2 regions of the Desulfitobacterium dehalogenans ATCC 51507 genome follow, and region 2 is predicted to be linked to the other one. Evidence: riboswitches for the same ligand, from Rfam matches in the RefSeq annotation. Region 2 holds a riboswitch; the other holds the start of a gene.
What was found. A riboswitch is a leader RNA that binds a small molecule or an ion and turns the genes downstream of it on or off. The one in region 2 is predicted to bind thiamine pyrophosphate.
Positions count from the first base shown of each region.

Region 1 (11,850 bases), 1.3 Mb from region 2:
GAGTGTATAATTGACCGGAGGCATCTTCATATTGAACGAGTCCACAATCAATAGGGATGATTTTTTCCCGCTGAAGAACTTCCAGTAGGGATGGGAGCCCTCGTTTTTGATTGAGGGTGCGCTGAAAATCTCCCCCAGTTCCATGGGAGAGAACAGCAAGGCTTGCTTCAGGATTAATAAGCTTTTGATCGGCAAAAAATCCATTTACAACCTCGTTAAGAGTACCATCGCCACCGACAGAGAGAATTTGCGCGTAATTTTGTAAGGCCTGCCGAGTAAGAGTGGTGGCATCCCCTGGTCCCGTGGTGTATGCAAATTCAAGATTAATCCCCTGATCAAGAAGGCTCTTATAAATTTTGGGCCAGATTCTTCGAGTTTGTCCGTTAGCCGATGCTGGGTTGACGACAGCAAACCATGGGTTATTATTCATTACCTTATCCTCTAAGGAACTATGGTAACAGGGCAGCTTGTTTCATGAAGAACATGAGTTGCTACACTACCCAGGATTGCTCGTTTAACGGCACCAAGTCCTCGGTATCCCATAACAATGCTGTCTACGGCACTTTTTTGAGCCTCTTTACAGATTTCTCTTCCAGGGTCACCTGTGCGCAGAAGCGTATGGATGGATGCGATGGAATCTTTAGCGATTTCCAGAGAGTGATCGAGAACTTCTTTGCTGGCTTCTTCTTGCATAGTCTTAATCTGTTCTTGGGTGGCAAAGCGTTTTATATTGGGTGTGTTATAATTGGGCTGAACATTTAAAAAGATAAGAAGATCGTCCTCGCAACGTGCCAGAGTAAGAGCATAGCGAATGGCTTTGTCAGAATTCGGAGAACCGTCTACAGGTACCAGGATTTTTGTCATATGTAATCACTTCCTTGATTAAGCTTGTCCATTTTACCTCATTTTATATCATCCCATAGAAAAGTTAAACTATAAACCTTTTTTATACTATCTGACTGTATAAGTTATAATTTTTTTGCTAATAATCTAGGAGAAAAGGATCCACCCCATATGATATCTTTGATTCCGGGATGTTTAAAGCACTAAACTAATCATAGAGAATGGCACGGGCTTAACCTAAGTTTGTCCGGCCATTTTTTATTCATTACAACTATCAGAGGGTTAGCCAAGTTTTGTATTATGACATGTATTAGGGAAGAAGGGATTGTCTTGTTCTTAGAGAAATTAATGAAAGGAAGACCAAATTAGGAAATAAAAGGGGGATTTAGATGGGCCGAAGTGATGGGAGGCTTCTTAAGTCTCTAAGCCCTTTTGTAAGGATTATTCCCCATATAATGACCAGACGAAGCGATGCACAAAATTTTTATAAGCAAGTCGTTGTTGTGGATAAAATAGACCAATATATTAAAGAAAAGAAAGCTCAAGGAATTGAGCTCAATTACTTGCATCTATTCATTGGGGTCTATGTGCGTGTTCTTGCCCAACGCCCACAGTTGAATCGCTTTGTCATGAACAATAGAATCTATGCTCGACATGATATCCTTATTTCCATGGCTATTAAGCGTTATTTAAAAGATGAAGGCGAAGAAACAACGGTAAAATTCTTCTTTACAGGCCTGGAAAGCATCGAAGAAATTGTCGAGATAGTGGATCGAACCATAAAGGAAAGTTGTGCAGCAGGAACCGTCAATGATGTGGATACCATCGCACGTGGCATTATGTCCTTGCCTAATGGCCTGGTGAAGCTTCTAGTAGGGACGCTGAAGGAGATGGATCGGCTTAATCTATTGCCCAGAAAAATTATTGAAGCCAGTCCTTTTCACACCTCGCTTTTTTTTACCTATCTCAAATCGATTAATCTGGATTTTATTTATCATCATCTCTACGATTTTGGTACTACAGGGATTTTTGTTGCCTTAGGGAAGGTCAAAAAACTACCCGTAGTTGAGGGGGAGCAGGTAGTGGTTAAAAAGTGCTGTGAGATCGGCTATGCCTTAGACGAACGCATCTGTGACGGACTCTACTACTCCAATTCCTTTAAATTAGTCAAGAAATACCTAACCAATCCTTATCTCCTTGACGAAAGGCTGGAGAAGGTGGAAGAAGATGTTCACTAGCATTAGGTCAAGACAGTTCTGATGGCAAGAAATAAAATTTCGTTTACAATGTTTCGAGTGTGCGCATACTAGTCCAGATTATTGAATAGGGAGGTACACTATTTAATGCAATTATCAGCTAGAAATCAGTTAAAAGGTAAAATTACTGGAATCAAAAACGGTCCCGTGTCAACTGAAGTAGTTTTAGATATTAACGGACAGTCAATCACGGCAAGTATAACTTCGAATTCAGCAGAGTCCTTGGGATTAAATGTAGGCGATGATGCAATTGCAATTATCAAAGCAAGTTCAGTCATGATTGGTCTTGAATAATTCTTAAAAAAGTTTTTTCTTTCTTTTTAATCGGCTAATTACCTCCTATGAATAGAAGTTTAACTCTACCATAGGAGGTAATTGTTTTACTATCCAGAAAGCAACTTCCACTTTTTATCTGATAGGCTTGAACTTATTGTAAGATTTTTCATGTACGAATTAAGAAAAAGTTAATAAATGCGTACTCAATCCTTGAGGACTAGGCTAGACATGATCAGGTATAATACGTTTATGGATTGCGTCATATATTGAAGAGGGGAATGCGGCTACCCATTCAGAAACTGAATTGATATAATAGGCGTGGTGTATTTAAATCAATGGAATGTAATAGGAGGAATTATGGCAATTGTAGAGATTTTTAAAGCGATTTTACTGGGTATTGTAGAGGGAATTACAGAATGGCTGCCCATCAGTAGCACAGGGCATATGATATTGGTGGATGAATTTATTAAGCTGAATATGTCTAAGGCATTTATGGAAATGTTTTTTGTGGTCATTCAGTTGGGAGCGATTATGGCTGTTGTACTGTTGTATTGGAAGAAGCTTAATCCCTTTACTTTCGATAGAGGGGTTTCCATTAAGCAAGAGACCATAGAAATGTGGTTTAAAATCATCGTGGCTTGTATTCCGGCAGGAGTCATCGGTATATTGTGGGATGATGTATTTAACGCTCTTTTTTATAACTATCAAACCGTCGCTGTTATGCTGATTTTATTTGGAGTTCTCTTTATTGTCATTGAAAATTACAATAAGGGAAAGAGGCCTCGTGTTAATCAGTTATCACAAATTACTTACACGACAGCTTTCATGATCGGAATCTTTCAATTGATTGCCGCCATATTCCCTGGAACTTCCCGTTCTGGAGCGACGATTGTGGGAGGCCTTTTGCTGGGAGTTTCCCGAACCGTAGCGGCTGAATTCACTTTTTTCCTCGCTATTCCCGTCATGTTTGGGGCCAGTGCACTTAAGCTCTTGAAGTTTGGCTTTAGCTTTACAGGTCCGGAGTTGATGATCTTATTAATAGGAATGGTAGTCGCCTTCATAGTATCTGTAATTTCCATTAAATTTTTAATGGGATATATTAAAAAGAATGATTTTAAGGTCTTTGGCTGGTACCGCATCATATTAGGTGTGATTGTGCTCTTGTATTTCTCGGCTAGGACTATTATAGGCTAGTTTTTGTATTAGTAAGAATGAAATTGTGAATGGGGGAAACATAATGAAAAAATGGCTGATTCCCGTAGGAATAATCCTTATTCTGGCTATGATCCTTGGGTCTGGTTATAATAATTTAGTTACTCTTTCTGAGACTGTGGACAGCAGTTGGAGCCAGGTAGAAAACCAGCTTCAGCGCAGAGCGGATCTCATTCCCAACTTGGTTAATACCGTTAAGGGATATGCCGAACATGAAAGTGAAGTGTTTACGGATATAGCCGATGCCAGATCCCGATTGATCGGAGCAGGCAGTGTGGGAGAGGCCGCTGAGGCGGATGCAGCGCTTAGCAGTGCTTTGAGCCGATTATTGGCTATCTCTGAAAGCTATCCCCAGTTAAAGGCTGATGCTAATTTCCGGGCATTACAGGACGAACTGGCAGGGACGGAAAACCGCATCACTACAGCTCGGATGGACTATAATAATGTGGTTCAATCTTATAATACAAAGATAAAACATTTGCCTACCAATCTTTATGCGGGAATTCTTGGTTTTGACGAGCGAGAGTATTTTAAGGCTGACGCGGATGCCCATGAAGCCCCGACTGTGGATTTTTCCAAGTAACAACCTATCCAGATACACAGTCAAAGCTCAAGCTACATTTGATTATATAACAGGTATAGGTTAAGTGAAGGGAATGAAGCCCATGAAGAGGAAACTCCTGCTTGCCGGATTGGTACTGTTCTTCTTTACGATAGTTTCTCCTTTGCAGGCGGCTACCCCTTCGATCCCGCAGCCCACCCGTGATTTTTTTGTGCTGGATGAAGCTAATGTTCTCGATACAAGCACCGAGCGGACTATTGTTCAAAACTCGGCAGCTTTAGAACAAAAGACCAAAGCCCAGATCGTGGTGGTTACGGTCAACGATCTGAAAGGGTATGAGCCGGAGGAATACGCCCTAACCATCTTAAGAGAATGGGGGATCGGTGATAAAAGGCTAAACAATGGCTTACTGATTCTAGTGTCCCCTAATGAACGAGTTTCACGAATTGAGGTTGGGTATGGATTGGAAGGCGCTCTGCCTGATGCAAAGACCGGTCGAATCCAAGATGAATACATGTTCCCATATTTCCAGGAGAACGATTATAATCAAGGCATCTTGAATGGGTATCGGGCTTTTGTTCAGGAAGTCGCGGAGGAGTATCAAGTGGCGATAGATATTGATTCTCCCCAAGCCTTGTACGCCTCGTCCGATTATAGTAACGAAACAGATACTATGGGTTCCTTACCCCTTGGGGTCAAAATCCTAGCCTTTTTCGGCATCGCCTGCCTATTTTATATTGATCACCGTTATTTTAATGGCTTTATCTTCGGCATGATTATTGGTATGCTCATGAGAGGTGGCCGTGGTGGCGGCGGAGGCGGAGGCTTCGGTGGAGGAGGTTTCGGCGGCGGTGGAGGTTCCGGCGGAGGCGGAGGTAGTACGCGACGTTGGTAAACTTTAGTGTAAGGCTTAGTATTCTTGACACTTTAATGATTAGGGTGCTATGATACAGAAAAGGGAATAGTGCTGGGGAGCTGGAAAACGGCTGAGAGGGAAACGAGTGTTTCCGACCCATCGACCTGATCTAGGTAATGCTAGCGGAGGGACTTAAGATGCATGAGCTTCTGGCTCCATGCCCTGAATTGTTTGAAAAACCTTCTGGCTGCAGAAGGTTTTTTTATTTAATACATTAATGGAAGAAGGAGAAAAAGAAATGATTAATGCAAGTGTAGCTATTCAAGTATTACCGGCTGTGGAAGGACAAGAAGTGATTCGTGTGGTGGATAAGGTCATTGAATACATAAAATCCTCCGGTCTCAATGTCTATGTGGGCCCTTTTGAGACTACCATCGAGGGGGAGTATGACCAACTTATGGAGATAGTCAAACGCTGCCAGATGATCTGCATTGAGGAGGGGGCACCCAGTGTTATGTCCTATGTAAAAATTAGCTATAAGCCGGAAGGCGGGATTTGGACCATTGATGAAAAGGTTACAAAACATCACCAATAAGCTTTATCCAATGGCAGTACTTCTGCTTTTGCTCATCCTTTGGTACCTGGTGACCTTTTTTGAGGTAGTGCCCAAATTCATGCTTCCGTCTCCTGGGGATGTAATCCATGCCTTAGTGGGTTCTTTTCCTGAGCTAATGAAGCACACTCAGGTCACTTTGACAGAAGCTTTCGTGGGATTAGCCCTCAGTATTCTTTTAGCTTTTTGGATTGCGCTTTTAATGGATCGTTTCGATGCACTCTATAAGGCGTTCCATCCCATCTTGGTAATCACTCAGACCATCCCCACGGTGGCCATAGCCCCTTTGTTGGTGTTGTGGCTGGGCTACGATATGGCACCAAAGATTACTCTTATTGTTTTGACCTGTTTTTTTCCTATGACCATTGCTCTTTTAGGAGGATTTAAATCATCGGACCAAGACGCTATGAATCTTATGCGAGCTATGGGAGCTAAAAAGTGGCAAATCTACCGGTATATTAAGCTGCCCAATGCCCTGCCCGGTTTTTTTTCGGGACTACGCATCTCGGTGTCCTATTCTATCGTCGGTGCAGTTATCGCCGAATGGCTGGGAGGAAACAGTGGCCTTGGAGTATATATGACCCGGGTCAGAAAATCCTATTCCTTTGATAAAATGTTTGCAGTAATTTTTTTGATCATCATATTAAGCTTAGTGCTTATGAAATGTGTGGAGCTCTTGGAACGAAAAGCAATGCCCTGGGCACAGATCGGTGAACAGCAGAATGAAGGGTAAGAGTCAAAAAGTATTTAAGGAGAATGTTGAGATGAAGAAACGATTCTTTGCAATAGTTATGAGTGTTTTCATGGTTTTAGGTATAGCCGGCTGCAGTGCTCAAAATACTGGTAACGGTGGAAATGGACAGCAAGGTGTACAGGAGAATAAGAAAATCACCTTTGTCCTGGACTGGACGCCGAACACTAATCACACCGGTGTCTATGTGGCTAAAGAATTGGGCTATTTCCAAGAAGCGGGTTTTGAGGTGGATATTGTACAACCGCCTGAAGGAGGAGCATTACCCCTGGTAGCTGCCGGTAAAGCTGAATTTTGCGTAACCTTCCAAGAAGAGCTTGCGGCTGCTCTTACCTCGGACAGTCCGCTGGATATGGTAGCTGTAGGGACTATTTTGCAGCACAATACTTCGGGAATTATCTCTCTTAAAGAAGATAACATCACCAGCCCGAAGGAAATGGAGAACAAGGTCTACGCTACTTGGGATTCTCCTGTGGAAAAGGCTATTATCAAGCAAGTTATCGAAAAAGACGGTGGTAACTATGACGCCATCAAGATGATCCCTAATACAGTAACGGATGTGATTTCTGCCCTGAAAACGGATGTGGATGCCGTCTGGGTATATTATGGATGGGATGGTATAGCTACAGAAGTCAAAGGCCTGGACACCAATTATTTTGCGTTTAAGGATATTGACCCTGTCTTAGATTATTACACCCCGGTTATTGCCGCCAGTCCTAAATATTTAGAAGAAAATGAAGATACAGCTAAAAACTTTTTGGCTGCTGTAGCCAAAGGATATGAATACACTATAGCTCACCCTGAAGAAGCCGCTGAAATTCTTGTCAAGCATGCCCCGGAATTGGATCTGGACCTTATAACTGCCAGCCAAAAGTATTTGGCCAAGGAATATAAAGCTGAAGTTGAGCAGTGGGGCTTCATCGATCAAGCCCGTTGGGATAATTTCTATACTTGGATGGCGGATAATCAATTGATCTCCAAAAGGATTGAGGCAGGACAAGGCTTTACCAATGCCTATCTGCCCAAGTAAAGATGAATAAGATAAGGCTTGAGACGCGAAACATCTCAAAGGGTTTTGCGGGAGAATTAACAATCGAAAATATCAATATCAGACTTGGTGAAAAGGAACTGGTAAGCCTCCTGGGAGTGAGCGGCATTGGTAAAAGCACGCTTTTTAATGTGATTGCCGGTGTCCTTACCCCTGATTCCGGGCAGGTGCTTCTCAACGCTCAGGATATTACAGGGCAGGCCGGTAAAGTAAGCTATATGCAGCAAAAGGATTTGATGCAGCCTCACTTAACCGTGTTGGACAATGTGGCACTGCCTCTCTTTATCCGAGGAATAAAAAAGAGCTTGGCTCGGGAAGAAGCTTCCAGTCATTTCAAAGAGTTCGGATTAGAAGGAACCGAGAAGAAGTACCCTACCCAGCTTTCCGGAGGGATGCGGCAAAGAGCCGCCCTGCTCAGAACCTATATGTTCTCACAGGATGTAGCTCTTTTTGATGAGCCTTTTTCTGCTTTGGATGCCATTACCAAGAGTGCCATGCATCGCTGGTACTTGGACCTCATGGGCCGAATCAATATGTCCTCTTTATTTATTACTCATGATATCGATGAGGCCATCCTACTTTCCGATAGAATATATATTATGACCGGACCTCCAGGGATAATCGCCCATGAGATTGTCATCGATATCCCGCGACCCCGGGGAGAAGAATTCCGAATATCCGATGCCTTTATGGGGTACAAAAGGCAGATCATTAAGTTGTTAAGCTAATAGGATTAACTTTGGGCGCATCAACGGTGAGCATTATTATAAATAGGCACTACGTGGATTAGATTGGAGGGTATTTGGAAAGACTTTTAGCTTTCCAGTACCCTTTCTTTGTTTTAGTATTCTTATGCAACGGGAGTATAGATTTGTACGTATCAGATTTGCCCCCCTATTTGAGTCTATTATTTATATATATAAGAATCCTCTATGGATGGATATTGAATAAAGATGGTCAAAGCTCAATATGGTGGTTATACTAAAAGTAGTATCAAAATGGGATGAGTCCTATGATTTTATTTCCAGTGGAAATTCTTGAGCATAAGAGACTAAAATAGTATTGGACATAAACAAGGAGGTTAGCATCATGAAAAAACGCACTTTAATGATGGGAGTTTTTACAGTTCTTTTAGCGCTGCTTTTCTTAGGCGGATGTGGTATAAAGCAGGACAATTCCCCTAATGGCTCGAACACTGGTGAACCACAAAACAACAATGAGCAGCCGGCACAAGAGGATTTGCTTGCGAACTATCTTGCTTACCAGGAAAACACCAAATATGTGTATGAGGGACAGGGCAATGAGTATGCCTCCTTTACCACCTATGTGGATTACATCAAAGGAGGCAAGGTGCAGCTGAGGACGAACAATAGGGGGACAGAGACTGTTCGCGTTCTGGGACTTGACGCTGGTCGGATGATACAGCTTCTGGCCCAAGGAGAAACCTATTACCGGGAAGATCTCACCCAGAGCTCCTCGCTCAATACCAGTGGGGATGTTCTTCTAAAGGAGCCCTTGACCAAAGGCACATCCTGGACCCTGGCAGATAATCGTAAACGCACCATTACCAATGTGAATATGGACCTTTCAACTCCTTCCGGAAATTATAAAGTTATAGAAGTGACGACAGAAGGTAAGGATAACACAATTACGGACTACTATGCTCCCAATGTAGGGCTAGTCAAGACTGTGTATAAAGGTACAGATGGCTATGAAGTAATATCGACCTTAAGCAAATTGGAAAAAGACACGCCATTGGTTCAAAACGTGAAGGTCTATGATCCCAATATTAACGATGACAAAATCTATACGACCCAAACTCAACTGTCCTTTAAAACCAACGATATTACAAAGCAGATCTTTGAAGAAGAATTCAAAAAGCAGGCAAATCACGGTAGACTTATTGGCGATAATGTAAAGATAAAGAGCCTTTATCTTAATCAGGATGGCCGAGTCTATATAGACTTTACCAAGAATTTTGTCAGGGAAATGAACGCGGGATCGGGGTATGAAGGGATGATTCTGCAGAGCATTGTCAATACTCTAGGCAATTATTATGGGGCTTCGGAAGTCTACCTTACCCTGGAAGGAGAGCCCTATGCATCAGGGCATATTGAGATGAAAAAAGGGGAGTTCTTCAAAGTCAACATGGATAATGTAATAGAAGGATAATTCTAAAAGCGGCAATCAGTATTAGGAGTTCAGGCGGAGTTCAATCTGCCTGAACATTTCTTTTTGCCTTATCAGACTTATGATAGATTCACTTTGAGTCTTGTACTTACAGCACTTTTATGGTCTAATAGATGCGTGACTATTTTAAATGAAACATCGTTTCAAAATAAGGGGGACTCCTTAAGTGCTTGAACGTCATCCGATTAAATATTTGGCTCCTGCCTGGTTTGCTGTAATTATGGGTACAGGAGGTCTAGCAAATATATTTTTTCTATGGCAAAATTCATTTCCTTTAGGGCATTTTTTAGGTATAGCATTGGCTGCCTTAGCAGATATTCTCTATTTTTGTGTGCTCATTCCTTGGGTGATCCGTTGGCTTAAGTATTTTCCTTATGCCTACCGTGATTTGAATCATCCTCTGGCAGGTAATTTTTTTGTGACCATGCCCGTGGCTACGGTAATTTTCGGAACCAATATCTATCTAATATGGAGTAAATACTTAAGTGAGACTCTAATCTATTCCTTGATCTTCACCTTTTGGGTTATTGCTATTATCGGGGTGACCTTCTTCACCTTTTACACTACCTTTAGAATGATGCGGGTGGAAGAGACACCCAGACCGGAAATGATCAATTTTTCTTGGATTATGGCTCCTATAGCCAATATGGCCGTTTCCCTGATTGGCAATCCTGTATTGGAGCTTACCATGAAACTTCATTCTTCCTGGAGCGTATCCGTTCTCCTTATGAATACCGCCTTATTTGGGATCGGATTTTTTCTCTTTATCTTTATTAGCGCGATTGTTTTTGTTCGCTTGGCTAATCACCCTCTTCCGCCTGCGGACACCATACCCTCTTTCGGGATTTTTCTCAGTGCGGTAGGGCTGGCGGTCAGTGCGATTATTGATGCTTCAAAGAATGCTCAAGAGCTTGGACTGTTAGCTTCAACGGACTTAGCCAATCTTATTGCAGTGGTCATATGGGGATTTGGTGCTTGGATTGTAGGCATCATCACGATTATCAGTGTACATCAGCTTCGCAAAGGTGGAATTCCCTTTAGCATGGGTTGGTGGGCCTATATCTTTCCCCTGGCAGCTTACACCCTATGCAGTCAAAAGATCGCTGCTGTATTTATCACTCCGCTAACCACAGGTTATACAGCTCTTTTGACGGTTCTTTTAGCTCTTCTTTGGGTATATACATTTGCGAACACAGCTCGTGGTGCAGTTAGCGGAAAACTATTCGTTGGAACTCCCATTCTAAAAGATTCTCAAAGAGAAAAATATCCTCCGGCCTGTAAGGCTGATTATGGTCAATCAGCGTTTCCTTTAAAATAAATTTAGGCATCTTTATCTTTTATCAGTCAAACAAAATAAAAGTACGGGACTAAGGTTCGCTGAAACCTTGATCCCGTACTTTTTAATTAAAAAGAAGGTAATTCTCCTTTAGAAAAGTCAATAGTTCTTGAGCGGCATGAGGAAGATAGCGACCTTTCTTCCAGATCAGAGCCAGTTGAAGGCATAGGTTCGAGTCTGAAAAGGGTCGGTAAATAATGGTTTCCGGGTTAAGAACTTCGCAAATCTTCGTAGGTAAAAGGGCTAGGCCAAGCTTAGCAGCCACCATTTGGGTCATTAATTCGCGCTGAGAGGTTTCAAAGGCGATCTCCGGGTTAATACCCGCCTTTTTGCATCCTGCAATAATAATATCATGGAGCTTATAGTCGCTATTGTATAAAATAAGTTGCTCTCCGGCAAAGTCTTTGTAATCAATACATTCCTTCAGAGCTAATGGGTGATTAGGGTGCATAATGACACTAAGGGGGTCTTGTTCGAACCAAATCCATTCAAAGAGATCCTTATCTTCCGGTGTAAAAATGCCGAAATCCAGTAAGCCGTCTTCGAGAGAAGCTTCAATCTTTTTGGGGCCATATTCAAAGAGCTGAATTTGGATTTTAGGATACTCATTTTTAAAAGCACCGAGCATATGGGAAAAGGTTGTGACAGCGGTAATAGGAGGGAGCCCGATGTGGATCTTTCCTGTTTGTAGTTTGGCCAGGCCTTCCAATTGAGTATTGATATTTCTAAATGCAGCCACAATTTGTTGCGCTTGCTCAAGAACAAGCTCTCCGGCATCTGTCAGTTTTACAAATTTTGTACTGCGATAGAATAATGCTTTTCCCAGCTCCGCCTCCAGATCCTTAATCGCTTTACTGATCGAGGGTTGGGAGGTATGGGTTGCCTCGGCTGCGATGCTGAAGCTTTT
Region 1 covers NC_018017.1:766,829-778,678, forward strand. Annotated here, with positions in the region: gene DESDE_RS03605 (diacylglycerol/lipid kinase family protein) at 1-430, opposite strand, end outside; gene DESDE_RS03610 (universal stress protein) at 442-864, opposite strand; gene DESDE_RS03615 (2-oxo acid dehydrogenase subunit E2) at 1,233-2,081, shown strand; gene DESDE_RS03620 (TOBE domain-containing protein) at 2,187-2,393, shown strand; gene DESDE_RS03625 (undecaprenyl-diphosphate phosphatase) at 2,733-3,569, shown strand; gene DESDE_RS03630 (LemA family protein) at 3,613-4,170, shown strand; gene DESDE_RS03635 (TPM domain-containing protein) at 4,253-5,044, shown strand; TPP riboswitch at 5,108-5,214, shown strand; gene DESDE_RS03640 (thiamine-binding protein) at 5,304-5,600, shown strand; gene DESDE_RS03645 (ABC transporter permease) at 5,569-6,351, shown strand; gene DESDE_RS03650 (ABC transporter substrate-binding protein) at 6,383-7,399, shown strand; gene DESDE_RS03655 (ABC transporter ATP-binding protein) at 7,402-8,145, shown strand; gene DESDE_RS03660 (GerMN domain-containing protein) at 8,507-9,589, shown strand; gene DESDE_RS03665 (TDT family transporter) at 9,774-10,925, shown strand; gene DESDE_RS03670 (LysR family transcriptional regulator) at 11,008-11,850, opposite strand, start outside.
Region 1: linked by a shared signal. The riboswitch ahead of DESDE_RS03640 (thiamine-binding protein) and the one ahead of thiC (phosphomethylpyrimidine synthase ThiC) in region 2 are both predicted to bind thiamine pyrophosphate.

Region 2 (11,850 bases):
ATTAACTTTTACCTTCCAGGTCATTAAAGCTACCGTTTTTGAGCCTTTGGACCATTAAAAATCCGGCCTCAGCTGGCCGGACTTTACCCTTAAATTTTAATAAAGAAGTAAATGATCATGAGGATTTCCACACCAAGCTTGATGATTGTTCCTCCCAGGAGTCCTACTAAGGTACCAAAGCCTACGCGGATTGCCTGGTTAAACTCTGTTTTACGCAGCAATTCCGCCCCCACAGCACCCAAAAAAGGTCCGACAAGGATTCCCAGGGGACCAAAAAAGAGCCCGACAATCATCCCCGCGGCTGCTCCCCAGCCTGCTTGCTTGCTTCCGCCAAAGCGGCGTGTTCCTGCGGCAGTAGCCAGATAATCCACCAGAAATATAAAAGCAAAGACGAGACCCTGGATAAAGTAGAAGCTAAAATCCAGGGTTGCAAATCCTGTCATCAGCCCATAAATCAACATGCCGCCGTAAATGAGAATAGCCCCCGGCAAAATGGGCAGAACAGTGCCTAATAAACCTAGGATAAACAGCAGAATGGCAATGATCAATGCCACTGTGGTCAAGCCAATCCCTCCATTAAATACCTGCAATAGATCTCTCTAACCTAAATTCCCGACTAGCTTTAATCGCCAAATTCGATACCCATGCTTCGTGCAGCTTTTAAGACAGGGTCGTCAATCTCCACCTTCTTGAGCTTATGAACGGCTTCTGCCATAGGCACTCTAACGATATCTTGTCCCTGCAATGCCACCATCATGCCAAAATCACCATCCAAAGCGGCTTCGACGGCAGCCACCCCATAGCGTGTGGACAGAACCCGATCCACAGCGATGGGAGAACCTCCCCGCTGCAAATGCCCCAGCACAGTTACCCGGGTCTCCATATCGGTGATCTTCTCTAAATCCGCTGCCAGCTTTGCCCCGATTCCACCCAATTTAATAGGATCCGTTCTCCCTGGCATAGTGCGTTCCACAACCATTTCTCCCCCGTGAGGTTTCGCACCTTCAGCCACTACAATGATGCTGAAGTGTTTCCCCAGACGGGCTCGTCCCTGGACAGCTTTGGCGATACTCTCAAGCTGATAAGGAATTTCCGGAATTAAGATGACATCCGCTCCCCCTGCCACCCCGGCATAGAGAGCGATCCAACCGGCATATCGTCCCATGACCTCTAAAATCATGATGCGATGGTGAGATTCGGCTGTCGTATGGAGCCGGTCCAAAGCATCCTGTGCAGTGGCCACAGCGGTCTGAAAGCCGAAGGTCAAATCCGTGCACATCAGATCATTGTCGATGGTTTTGGGAACACCTACCACATTAAGCCCTTTTTTGGCAAACTCCAAAGCGATACTTAAGCTTCCGTCTCCTCCGATAGCGATGAGGGCATCAATTCCTTCCGCTTTAAACCTCTCCATCACTTCATCGGAACGATCCTGGGTCTGCCGCTCTTCTCCGACCCGTGTGGGATAGGCAAAAGGATTATCCCGGTTGGTGGTTCCCAAAATAGTTCCTCCCCGGGGTAAAATACCGGAGACGTCCTTAGGTCCTAAGGGGCGGAAATCCCCTTCCACAGCCCCCCGAAAACCATCCTGAATCCCCACAACCTCTATGCCACGATGGCAAGCTGTTTTTACAGCGGCACGAATCACCGCATTCAACCCAGGGCAGTCTCCGCCCCCTGTTAAAATGGCAAGCTTCTTGACTGGAGATTGGTCATACCGCTGCTCTCCTCCGATATCTTCCATCTTATATTCCCCGCTCTCTTATTTTTTTAGTTTAAACTTTGCTTCAGCTGCAATAACTAATTTCCACTCTGAAAAAAAGAAGTGCTAAAAAGACCTCCAAGCGTAGCTTTACGCACAAGAGCGAACGAATTTAGCGGAGGGGCGGTCTAGGTCAGCGAGGCTTTCTTAACTTAGACGAGCCACCGGTTCACATCAGGTACTACCCAGGGGTTTGGCTCGACTGTTAAGAAAGCGAGTTGACTAGCCCTGGAGCTATGGAGTGAGCGTTGTGCGTAAAGCTACACGACCCGAGCAAACATCGTGCAGAGGAATCATTCTTCCAATCCCTCAAATTGCATTCTGTAGTAATGGCTATATATTCCATCTATTTCTAGGAGTTCCTGGTGATTTCCTCTTTCTTTAATTCCCTCATCTGTGATTACGATAATTTCATCGGCATTGCGAATCGTGCTTAAACGGTGAGCAATAACAATCGTGGTCCGGTTCTGAGCCAGCTCCTCCAGAGATTTTTGAATATAGCGTTCACTCTCATTATCCAAGGCTGAGGTGGCTTCATCCAGTATCAAGACGGGAGGATTCTTTAAGAAAACCCGGGCAATGGACAGTCGCTGTTTTTGACCGCCGGAAAGTCTTACTCCCCGCTCACCGACATAGGTGTCATAACCCTCTTCAAGAGATGTAATAAACTCATGGATATTGGCCTTTTTCGCTGCCTCAATGATTTCTTCATCGGTGGCTCCCGCTTTACCATAGGCGATATTTTGCTTAATGCTTCCATCAAACAGGTAAACATCCTGTTGGACTACCCCGATGGCATTGCGCAGGGAGGCCAGATTCACCTTACGAATATCCTGACCATCGATGGTTATGGTTCCGGAAGTCACTTCGTAAAATCTCGGCAATAAGGAACACAGAGTGGTTTTCCCACCGCCGGAAGGACCTACCAAGGCAATGGTTTCACCTGCTTTGATCTTCAGACTGACCTGATTGAGAACATGGGATTCCTCCTCATCATAGCGGAAGGAGACATTCTGATACTCAATATCCCCTTTGACCTGGGTTAAAGGTCTTGCCCCAGGTTCATCTTTAATATCCGGGTGGGTCTCCAGAACCTCTACAAAGCGCTTAAAGCCCGCGTAACCCTTCTGGAATTGCTCCGTAAAGTTGATCAAAACATCAATCGGATTAATAAAGATATTGATGTAAAGAATATACACCGCCAGATCAGAAGCCCTTAAGGTCCCGTTGGCAATATGAATGCCCCCTGTGACGACCACCACGATGTAGAGCAGCCCTTCAAAGAAGGAGTTCCAGGCGTGGAACCCGCCCATGACCTTATAGGCTCCTGTTTTCGATTCGAGGAAAGCTTCATTGCTTCGGGCAAATTTCTTCTTCTCGATCCCCTCATTGGCAAAGGATTGGACCACCCGAATTCCCGCCAGACTATCTTGAACACTGGAATTCACCTTGGCGATTTTGACACGGTTATCACTGAAGATGGGCTGCATTACTTTATTTTTATAGAGGCTGAAAACAATAATAATAAGGGTTACAATCGAGAGTGCAAGAGTCATTTGGACATTAAGGGTCATTAAGATAACAAAGGAACCGACAATTTTTAAAATCGATATAAAGAGATTCTCGGGTCCGTGGTGAGCTAACTCCGAGATATCGAATAAATCCGCAACCAGCCGGGACATAAGCTCTCCCGTATTGCGTTTGTCATAATAGGAGAAGGATAATTTCTGCAGATGGGTGAACAGATCCCGCCGCATATCCGTTTCCATTTTTGCACCCATGATATGTCCGTAGGAAACGATAAAAAACTGACAAAAATATTTGATGATGTACATAGCCAATAGGGCTATACCCACCGCAAGGATTGTGTCCAGAATAACTTCCCGCCCCTGAGTAAATACCCTGTTGATCAAATAGCTTAGAATCATGGGAAAGGACAAATCAATGGCGGATACGATGATTGCACACAGCATATCCGTGTAAAAAAGCACTCGGTAGGGCTTGTAGTAGCTGATAAAACGCTTAAAAATAGTCACTTCGAAACTCCACTCTTTCTGCTAATCGTTGTCGTATCTAGAAAAGAATCCTGGTACAGCTCCCCTGGTCTGGCAATAAACCTCCAAAACCGCTGACATAATTATCCTAGCACAAAAATCTCCGCTAGCCAAATGATAAATGTTATCATTCTATAATTTTATTACGACATAGGAAGATGGATAGCTTTCCCTCTCATTTATATATAGTTCAGTCTTTCCAGAAATTCTTTCACTAAATAGTTGTATCGTTCGGGCTGACACAGATTCGTAGGATCCAAGGAATGAGGAACGATTTCCAGGGAAGAGTGAGGAATTTCCTTCATAGCACTTTTCATCCAGCCCACCCCCACTTTATTTTGCTCTCCTACAATTCCCAAGGCAGGGCAACTTACTTGCTTAAGATAAGGAGAAAAATCAATTCGATTCATTGCCAAAAGCTGAAGCAGAAATTCTGTCCGTCGCATACCTCTGACAAAGTTCACCACATGGTCCCGTGCATAAGGCCATTGTTTGTATTGATGCTTCACCATAGAAATCAGCAAGGGCTTGGGGAGGTAAAGCCCCCATAGCCCTATGTATTGCACGAACATAAGAAGAGCTTCCCTGAAGCTGCTTATTTGAGTGTCTCCCAGAGCATCCCCAATGATCAACCCGGAAACCTTCTCAGGATAACGAAGAACAAAGTTAAAACATAAGACACCGCCGTAAGACGTGCCCGCCAAAACGCTTCGCTCAATACCCAAATGCTCCATTAAGGCTGCCACATCCTGACACTGGATGTCCAGGATCTTGTGGATAGGGCCGGTGAGTTTGCTGGACCGGGCATTGCCCCGTAACTCAGGGCAAATGACCCGGTGAGTCCGACTGAAAAACTCAATTTGCGGGTCATGGAAGCTCAGGTTCGCTCCAAGTCCATGAATAAAGACAAGGGGCTTACCTGTTCCACGATCCAAGTAATGGAGCTTTCCATCGGAGAGAGTTACTATAGGCATTGGCTTACCTCATCTACCGGAAATATAAAATCAAGGATTCACTCCTATTCTATCCGCAAACAAAGCGGATAACACCAAGTCAATAAAAAACAGACCTCGGTCCAAAATCGGACTTTGGTCTGTAGGCTTTATGGTGATGATCCTTCCAGTCTACCGATAAGCTATTCGATAAAAATGGTGCACCGGCCCAACACCATGCCCCAAGGGAAGGGCGTGCTCGATGGCTCCAAAAAGATAATCTTTTGATTTTTGTACAGTTGTTTTTAGATCATAGCCCAAGGCTAAATGAGCCGCAAGGGCTGATGAAAGGGTACATCCGGTGCCATGGGTATGCTTTTGGTTTAAATGGGGTGCCTTAAACCAGGAAAAATCCTCTCCGTCAAAAAGAAGGTCGTTGGCAGCTCCTTTTAAATGTCCTCCTTTAATAAGAACACTATCTGGCCCTAATTGATGGAGCTCCCGAGCAGCAAGCTCCATACCCTCCTCAGCTAGGGCTTCAATATCCAGCAGGCAGCAGGCTTCAGGCAGGTTAGGCGTAATGACCCGGGCCATGGGGATCAATTCCTGCTTCAGAGTTGCCACAGCCTCCGGTTTTAGAAGAGAGTAACCGCTTTTAGAGATCATTACCGGATCGACGACAATATTGGAGGCCTTCCATTCTTTCAATGATAGGGCGATTTGTTCGATGATCTCCGGATTGGACACCATTCCTATTTTTACGGCATGCACCGGGATATCCCTGAAAACTGCGTCGATTTGAGCTTTAACCATATCCCGTCCTATCTCGGCGACCTCATCCACCCCCAGAGTATTTTGAGCGGTCACCGCGGTTATGACGCTCATCCCATAAACCCCTAAGGCAGAAAAAGTCTTCAAATCCGCTTGGATACCCGCTCCGCCGCTAGAGTCCGAGCCGGCAATGGTTAAAAGATTTTTCAACCCGATCCCTCCTCTTTTCAATATTCATTGATCTCCCTGCTCTTCCATAAATCCCCCAAACCCTTTGCGGCAGCATAAGGATCCTCCTGACTTAGAATTGCTGAAATTATGGAGATGCCGTCAATCCCTGTCTCTTTCACTTCCTTGAGGTTTGCCGGTCCGATGCCGCCGATGCCGACAACCGGAAGATTGACACTGTCTTTGATTTTTTTAAGGGTTGCTAAACCGATTGCCTCTGAAGCATCCTTTTTACTCCCTGTCGGAAAGACCGGGCCGGCCCCCAGATAATCCGCTCCCAGCCTCTCCCCCCAGAGTGCTTCTTCCAGGCTGGAAACAGAATAGCCGAGGATTTTGTCGGAGCCGATCATGTTTCGGACCACTTCGATAGGGAGATCCTTTTGACCTATATGCACCCCATCGGCATCCAGGGCCAGGGCCAGATCCACCCGATCATTGATGATCAGAGGTACCCGGAACTCAGCTGCCATCTCTTTTACTTTTAACCCAATTTCATAAAAATCCCGAGAATTCGCCTCCTTTTCCCGCAGTTGGAGCAAGGTCACTCCACCCTCCAAAGCTTTTCTAAGGGACAGTAAAAAATCTTTCGACCCTACTAAAATTCGGTCCGTGACCAAATAAAGGCTATAATCTACAGCCATTGCGCCCGCCCTCTTTTCTCCATCAGTTCCCCATCCACCAGGCTGATTTGATCAATCAAGTGAGCCCGGAAAGTTCCCGGCAGTACCCCACCGGATGTTTCCTGGGCCAATTCTCCCGCCAGAGACATGGTCATCAAGGCCGCTGCCGTTGCCCAGAAAGCATCTTTATAAGCCCCGCAGAAACCAGCCACCAACGCCCCCGCCATACAGCCTGCCCCAGTAATCCGGGTCAGCATCTCGGTTCCATTTTTAATAAAACAGGAATTTTTTCCGTCAGTAATGATATCCACCTTGCCCGTAGCGGCTACTACGCACCCGTACGCTCTGGCCAGACTTTGACAAGCTTCCAGACCATCCTTTCCTTCATCAAGAGAATCCACCCCTCTGACCCTGGCTTCCAGCCCGGCCAAAGCCTTTATCTCGCCCAAATTTCCTTTAATAACCGTAAACCGGCCAAAATGGCGCAATCTTTCAATCGTCACTTTTTTACGGGGAATGGCGCCGCAGGCTACGGGATCAAGGATCACCGGAATCCCTTTTAAATCCGCTCCCCGGGTAGCCAGATAGACTGCCATTTCCTGTTCCTGGGTAAACGTTCCGAAATTCAGATACAGGGAACTGGCAATCTGACTGAATTCAAACACCTCATCCACTGCTTCGCACATGGCAGGGGATGCTCCAATGGCCAGCAAACTATTGGCACAGTCATTGACTGTAACAACATTGGTAATAGCATGGACCAAGGGAGTTTTTTGTTTGACGGCTTGAAGAGCTTCTATCAACTTTTCTTTCATAACTCTCTCCTTCTTTCATTAAGATTGATTTTCAAAAGATCGTTTTAACATCCTTTAAAAGGGGTTCCCATATAGTCGCTGATTAATTGATAGGCGCAGAACTTGCCGCACATAGTGCAGCGTTCCTGGTTGTCTTCATTTTTTTCCTTTCGCATTCGCCCCGCTTTTTCCGGATCGATGGAAAGCTCGATTTGTTTTGTCCAATCCAGAGCCTTGCGGGCTTTAGCCATTTCCAGATCCCATTCCCAAGCCCCTTTAACCCCCTTAACCAGGTCTGCTGCATGAGCCGCGATACGGGCGGCAATGACCCCTTCCTTAACATCCTCTTCCGTGGGCAAGCCAAGATGCTCAGCAGGGGTTACATAACAGAGGAAGTCCGCACCGCTGGAAGCCGCGATGGCTCCCCCAATGGCAGATGTAATATGGTCATATCCTGGAGCAACATCGGTAACCAAAGGGCCTAAGACATAGAAAGGGGCATTATGGCAGAGGGTTTTTTCCAACTGCATATTTGCTTTAATTTGATCTAAGGGAACATGTCCGGGGCCTTCCACCATAACCTGTACTCCTGCTTCCTGGGCCCGTTTGACCAAGCCCCCCAAAGTGATCAGCTCTTTGATTTGGGGACCGTCTGTGGCGTCGGCTAAACAACCTGGCCGCAGGCCATCTCCCAAACTCAAAGTAACGTCATACTTTAATGCAATCTTTAACAGGCGATCGTACTGCTCAAAAAGAGGGTTTTGTTTCTTATGATGCAGCATCCAGGCGGTGATAAAGGAACCTCCCCGGGAAACAATATCCATCACCCGTCCCTGCTCCTTGAGCTCCTGAATGACCTCTAAGGTTACCCCACAGTGAACCGTAATAAAATCCGCTCCATCCTGGCAATGTTTTTCTATCCCGGCGAATATTTCCTCATCCGTCATTTCCACTAAGCCCCGGCCGGTCTGATGCGTATCCACCATGACCTGGTATAAAGGAACCGTTCCAACCATGACCGGACAGTGCCGGATAATGGTTCTTCTGACTTCATCGATATCTCCGCCTGTACTTAAATCCATGATGGAATGTGCACCAGCCGCCAGAGCAACATCCAGTTTTCTCATTTCATTGGCTAACTCCGGATAGGTGTCGGAAGTTCCGATGTTGGCATTTACTTTCGTAGATAAGCCCTTACCGACAGCGATGGGCTGAAGACCCTTGTGGTTGATGTTGCAGGGTAAAACCGCTTCACCTATGGCGATTTTTTGCCTCAGTTCCTCCCCCGTAATTCCCTCCAATTCAGCCGCCTTGGCCATTTCCGTAGTAACATTTCCTTTTCTTGCTTCTTCCAATTGTGTCAATTAAACCACACCTTTCTTATGTAAAATAAAAAAAATACAGACCCAGGTAGGTCTGTATTCTAATAAACGCATGTTATTGTCCACCTTCCCTACGCTGGCATTACCCAGATCAGGTTAAGGGTCAAAGGATTCTTCGGTCCTTTATCTCAGCCGACCTTATTCGGCCCCCCTAGTGATTATGCAGTTGTAATTCTAGTTAAAGTATAGCACAAGTCATAAGACATTAAAAGAGCACCTTCTATGACCAACAGTTATAATGCTTAAATTCCTGACATAGGCATTAATAATTAGGATCAAACTCGGATGTGTTACCTACGGAATACTAATGGAGGGAATGCGAATGGACTATACCGTTCAACCCGGGGACACTTTCTACCTCATAGCGCAAAAACATGGTCTATCTTTAGAAGAGCTGCAACAAGCTAATCCCCAGATACAAAACCCTACTCTCATTTTTCCAGGTCAAGTCATCAAACTTCCTGACAAGTCCCGCCCCCAGTCCTATGAGAAATACCGTGTGGATGAACCTTATCCTGAAATTAAAGTGTTAGGCGAAAACCCATACTATGCCCAGCTCCTGTATGACGATTATGCCGGCCAAGTCAGCGAGCTTACCGCCATAATGCAGTATGTCCATCATCATATGCAGATGGATACTCACCCCGCTTGGAGCGAGGTTGCTGCTCTGCAAGAAGGGATAAGCATCATTGAGATGAAGCATCTGGAGATGTTAGGAGAAACGATTCTGCTCTTAGGAGGAAATGCCCGCTATTGGGATGGCTGCCAGCAGCCTTGGACCCCTCTCTATGTGAGTTATCACGATTTTGATTTTTGTGCCCAGCTGCGCGCCGATATCCAGGCCGAGGAAGCAGCCATCCACAATTACCGGAACCATATTCAGCAGATTCAGGATCCCTACATCCAAGCGCTCTTAGCACGTATTATCAAGGATGAAGAACATCATCTCCGCCTGTTCCGGGATAGTCTGGCTAAACATTGCGGTGGTTAAACATTCTCAGCTATAAAATAAATTAATTTCTCCGTACTTTCCCAACCTAAGCAAGCATCTGTAATGGATTTCCCATAGATATTTTCCCCGATGCCCTGCCGGCCTTCCTCCAGATAGCTCTCGATCATCAAGCCTTTGATCATTTTCTTCAGCAAGGAATCGTACTTGCGACTGAGCAGTACCTCCCGGGAAATACGCGGCTGTTCGTAATAGCGCTTCATGGAGTTGGCATGATTCACATCCACGATAATGGCTGGATTGGCTAATTCGAGTCGCTCATACTCCTGGGCAGTCTGAATGAGATTTTCAAAATGGTAATTGGGGATATTTTCCCCGTTAGCATTTACTGCTCCCCTTAAAATGGCATGAGCATATGGATTCCCCGTGGTTTCAACTTCCCACCCATTATAGATGAAGGAATGGTCGCTTTGGGCAGCAATTAATGAATTAAACATGACGGTAATATCGCCGCTGGTGGGGTTTTTCATCCCCACCGGAAGTTCAACGCCACTGACCGTGAGGCGATGCTGTTGGTTTTCGACGGAACGGGCTCCGATGGCAACATACCCTAAGACATCTGCGAGATAACTATAGTTCTCCGGATAGAGCATCTCATCAGCAGCCGGCATCCCAAATTCCGATACGGCGCGAATATGCAAGCGGCGAATGGCTTTAATACCTTCACACATATCCGGTGCTTTTTCCGGATCCGGCTGATGAACCATTCCTTTATAGCCTTCTCCTGTGGTGCGTGGCTTATTGGTATAGATCCTGGGCACGATCAGGATGGCATCTTTGACCTTTTCCTGCACTTTGGCTAATCGTTCAATATACTCACAAACGGGATCCTCATGATCTGCGGAGCAAGGACCAATAATCAACATGAATCGTTGATCTTCATTGGTCAGGATCTTTCTCATCTCTTCCACTCGTTTATCCCGGAGTTCAGTAACCTCCTTGCTCAAAGGCAAGTGGGCAATAATTTCTTCCGCCGGCGGTAATTTTTTGATAAAATTCATACTCATAGTTCTCCACCCCTATTATCCTCTATATAGAAAACTGATATAATTACAAGTATAGATTTATTCTATAAGAATCGCAAGAAAAAACACCTTGTATATAACAATTCTTTTAAATTTATTTTTTCTATAATAGCTGGTATGATTCCTAAAACAAAGCAGGCCTTAAACTATTTTTCAAAGGCCTGCTTTGTTATGTAACTTTCTTTCCTCTATCTTCCTAATCTCCCATAAAGTTTGAACTCTCCAGCTCTACTTCCATATATGTGCTTTGCTGGACAATTATTTTGCTTTGCCGGCTTTCATAGGAATTTAGCCCGCCTACATAAAGCTGATATTCCCCTTTTGTTATCTCAAAGCAGGCTTTTCCTTGTTCATCCGTCTCCCCCTTGTAAGGGTGAAGTATTACGGCAGCTCCTTGAATAGGGGTCCTATCCTTCCCGTCCATTACTTTTACATTTACGGTACATTCAGGCGGGTTCGCCACTCTGAAACTAAAGGAGGACTCTGTCTCCAGGTGTGGGGTCTCCCTATCCTGCTCAGGAAATTTTACCTGCCAATTGTAGCTGCCTGCTTGATCAGGGGCCAGTAATTTCACCTCTGTCCAATAGAGTGCTTGAGTTTCCGCCCAAGGTTTATCGCCAAGTTTTGCTGTAGCCACTTCCCTGTTTTTGTGATTATAGACTTTGATCACTTGACCGGTGAGCCGGCAATCCGCAGAGCATTTCACCCCAACCTTGAATTTCATAGTTTCCTTGGCCACTACGGGTGAGGGCACATCCCAGATGGCTATGCCGGTCATGTGAAGGGGCTTTACTGTAAAGGAAACAGGAACCGAAGTCTCCAGGTGGGTGATTCCTTCTTTCTCTTGCTCGTAATAACAAGCCTTCCAGGTAAAGCTTCCTGCCAAGATCGGCGCTTTAAGGACTATCGGATCCGTTTCAAAGGCCGTGCCCATAGGGATAACCAGTGGAGCTTCTTTAATCACCTTTCCATCATGGTTAATGATTCGGACTTTATCGGCCTTAAAATTGCATCGCATAGGACAAGTCACTCTGGCTTTTATAATAATAAAAGCTCCTGGATTTATTGCCGTAAAGGGAGCCTCAACAATCTCAAGAATTACTTGATGTGCCATTACCCCCATGACGTCTCCTTGGCCGCATTCTCCCCAGCAATGCGGGCGACGGTGGCATAGTTCCCCAAGGAACCGTGTGGACGTCTCCAGCCCATGGCATTCCCTAACTCACCTGCGGCATAGAGATGAGGAATGACTTTTTCCTGGTCAATGGAAATG
Region 2 covers NC_018017.1:2,039,713-2,051,562, reverse strand. Annotated here, with positions in the region: gene DESDE_RS09825 (DUF456 domain-containing protein) at 90-563, opposite strand; gene DESDE_RS09820 (6-phosphofructokinase) at 623-1,744, opposite strand; gene DESDE_RS09815 (ABC transporter ATP-binding protein) at 2,056-3,798, opposite strand; gene DESDE_RS09810 (alpha/beta fold hydrolase) at 3,996-4,790, opposite strand; gene thiD (bifunctional hydroxymethylpyrimidine kinase/phosphomethylpyrimidine kinase) at 4,941-5,729, opposite strand; gene thiE (thiamine phosphate synthase) at 5,747-6,388, opposite strand; gene thiM (hydroxyethylthiazole kinase) at 6,379-7,182, opposite strand; gene thiC (phosphomethylpyrimidine synthase ThiC) at 7,227-8,525, opposite strand; TPP riboswitch at 8,594-8,706, opposite strand; gene DESDE_RS09785 (LysM peptidoglycan-binding domain-containing protein) at 8,866-9,534, shown strand; gene DESDE_RS09780 (3-deoxy-7-phosphoheptulonate synthase) at 9,531-10,559, opposite strand; gene DESDE_RS09775 (hypothetical protein) at 10,774-11,691, opposite strand; gene DESDE_RS09770 (FAD-dependent oxidoreductase) at 11,795-11,850, opposite strand, start outside.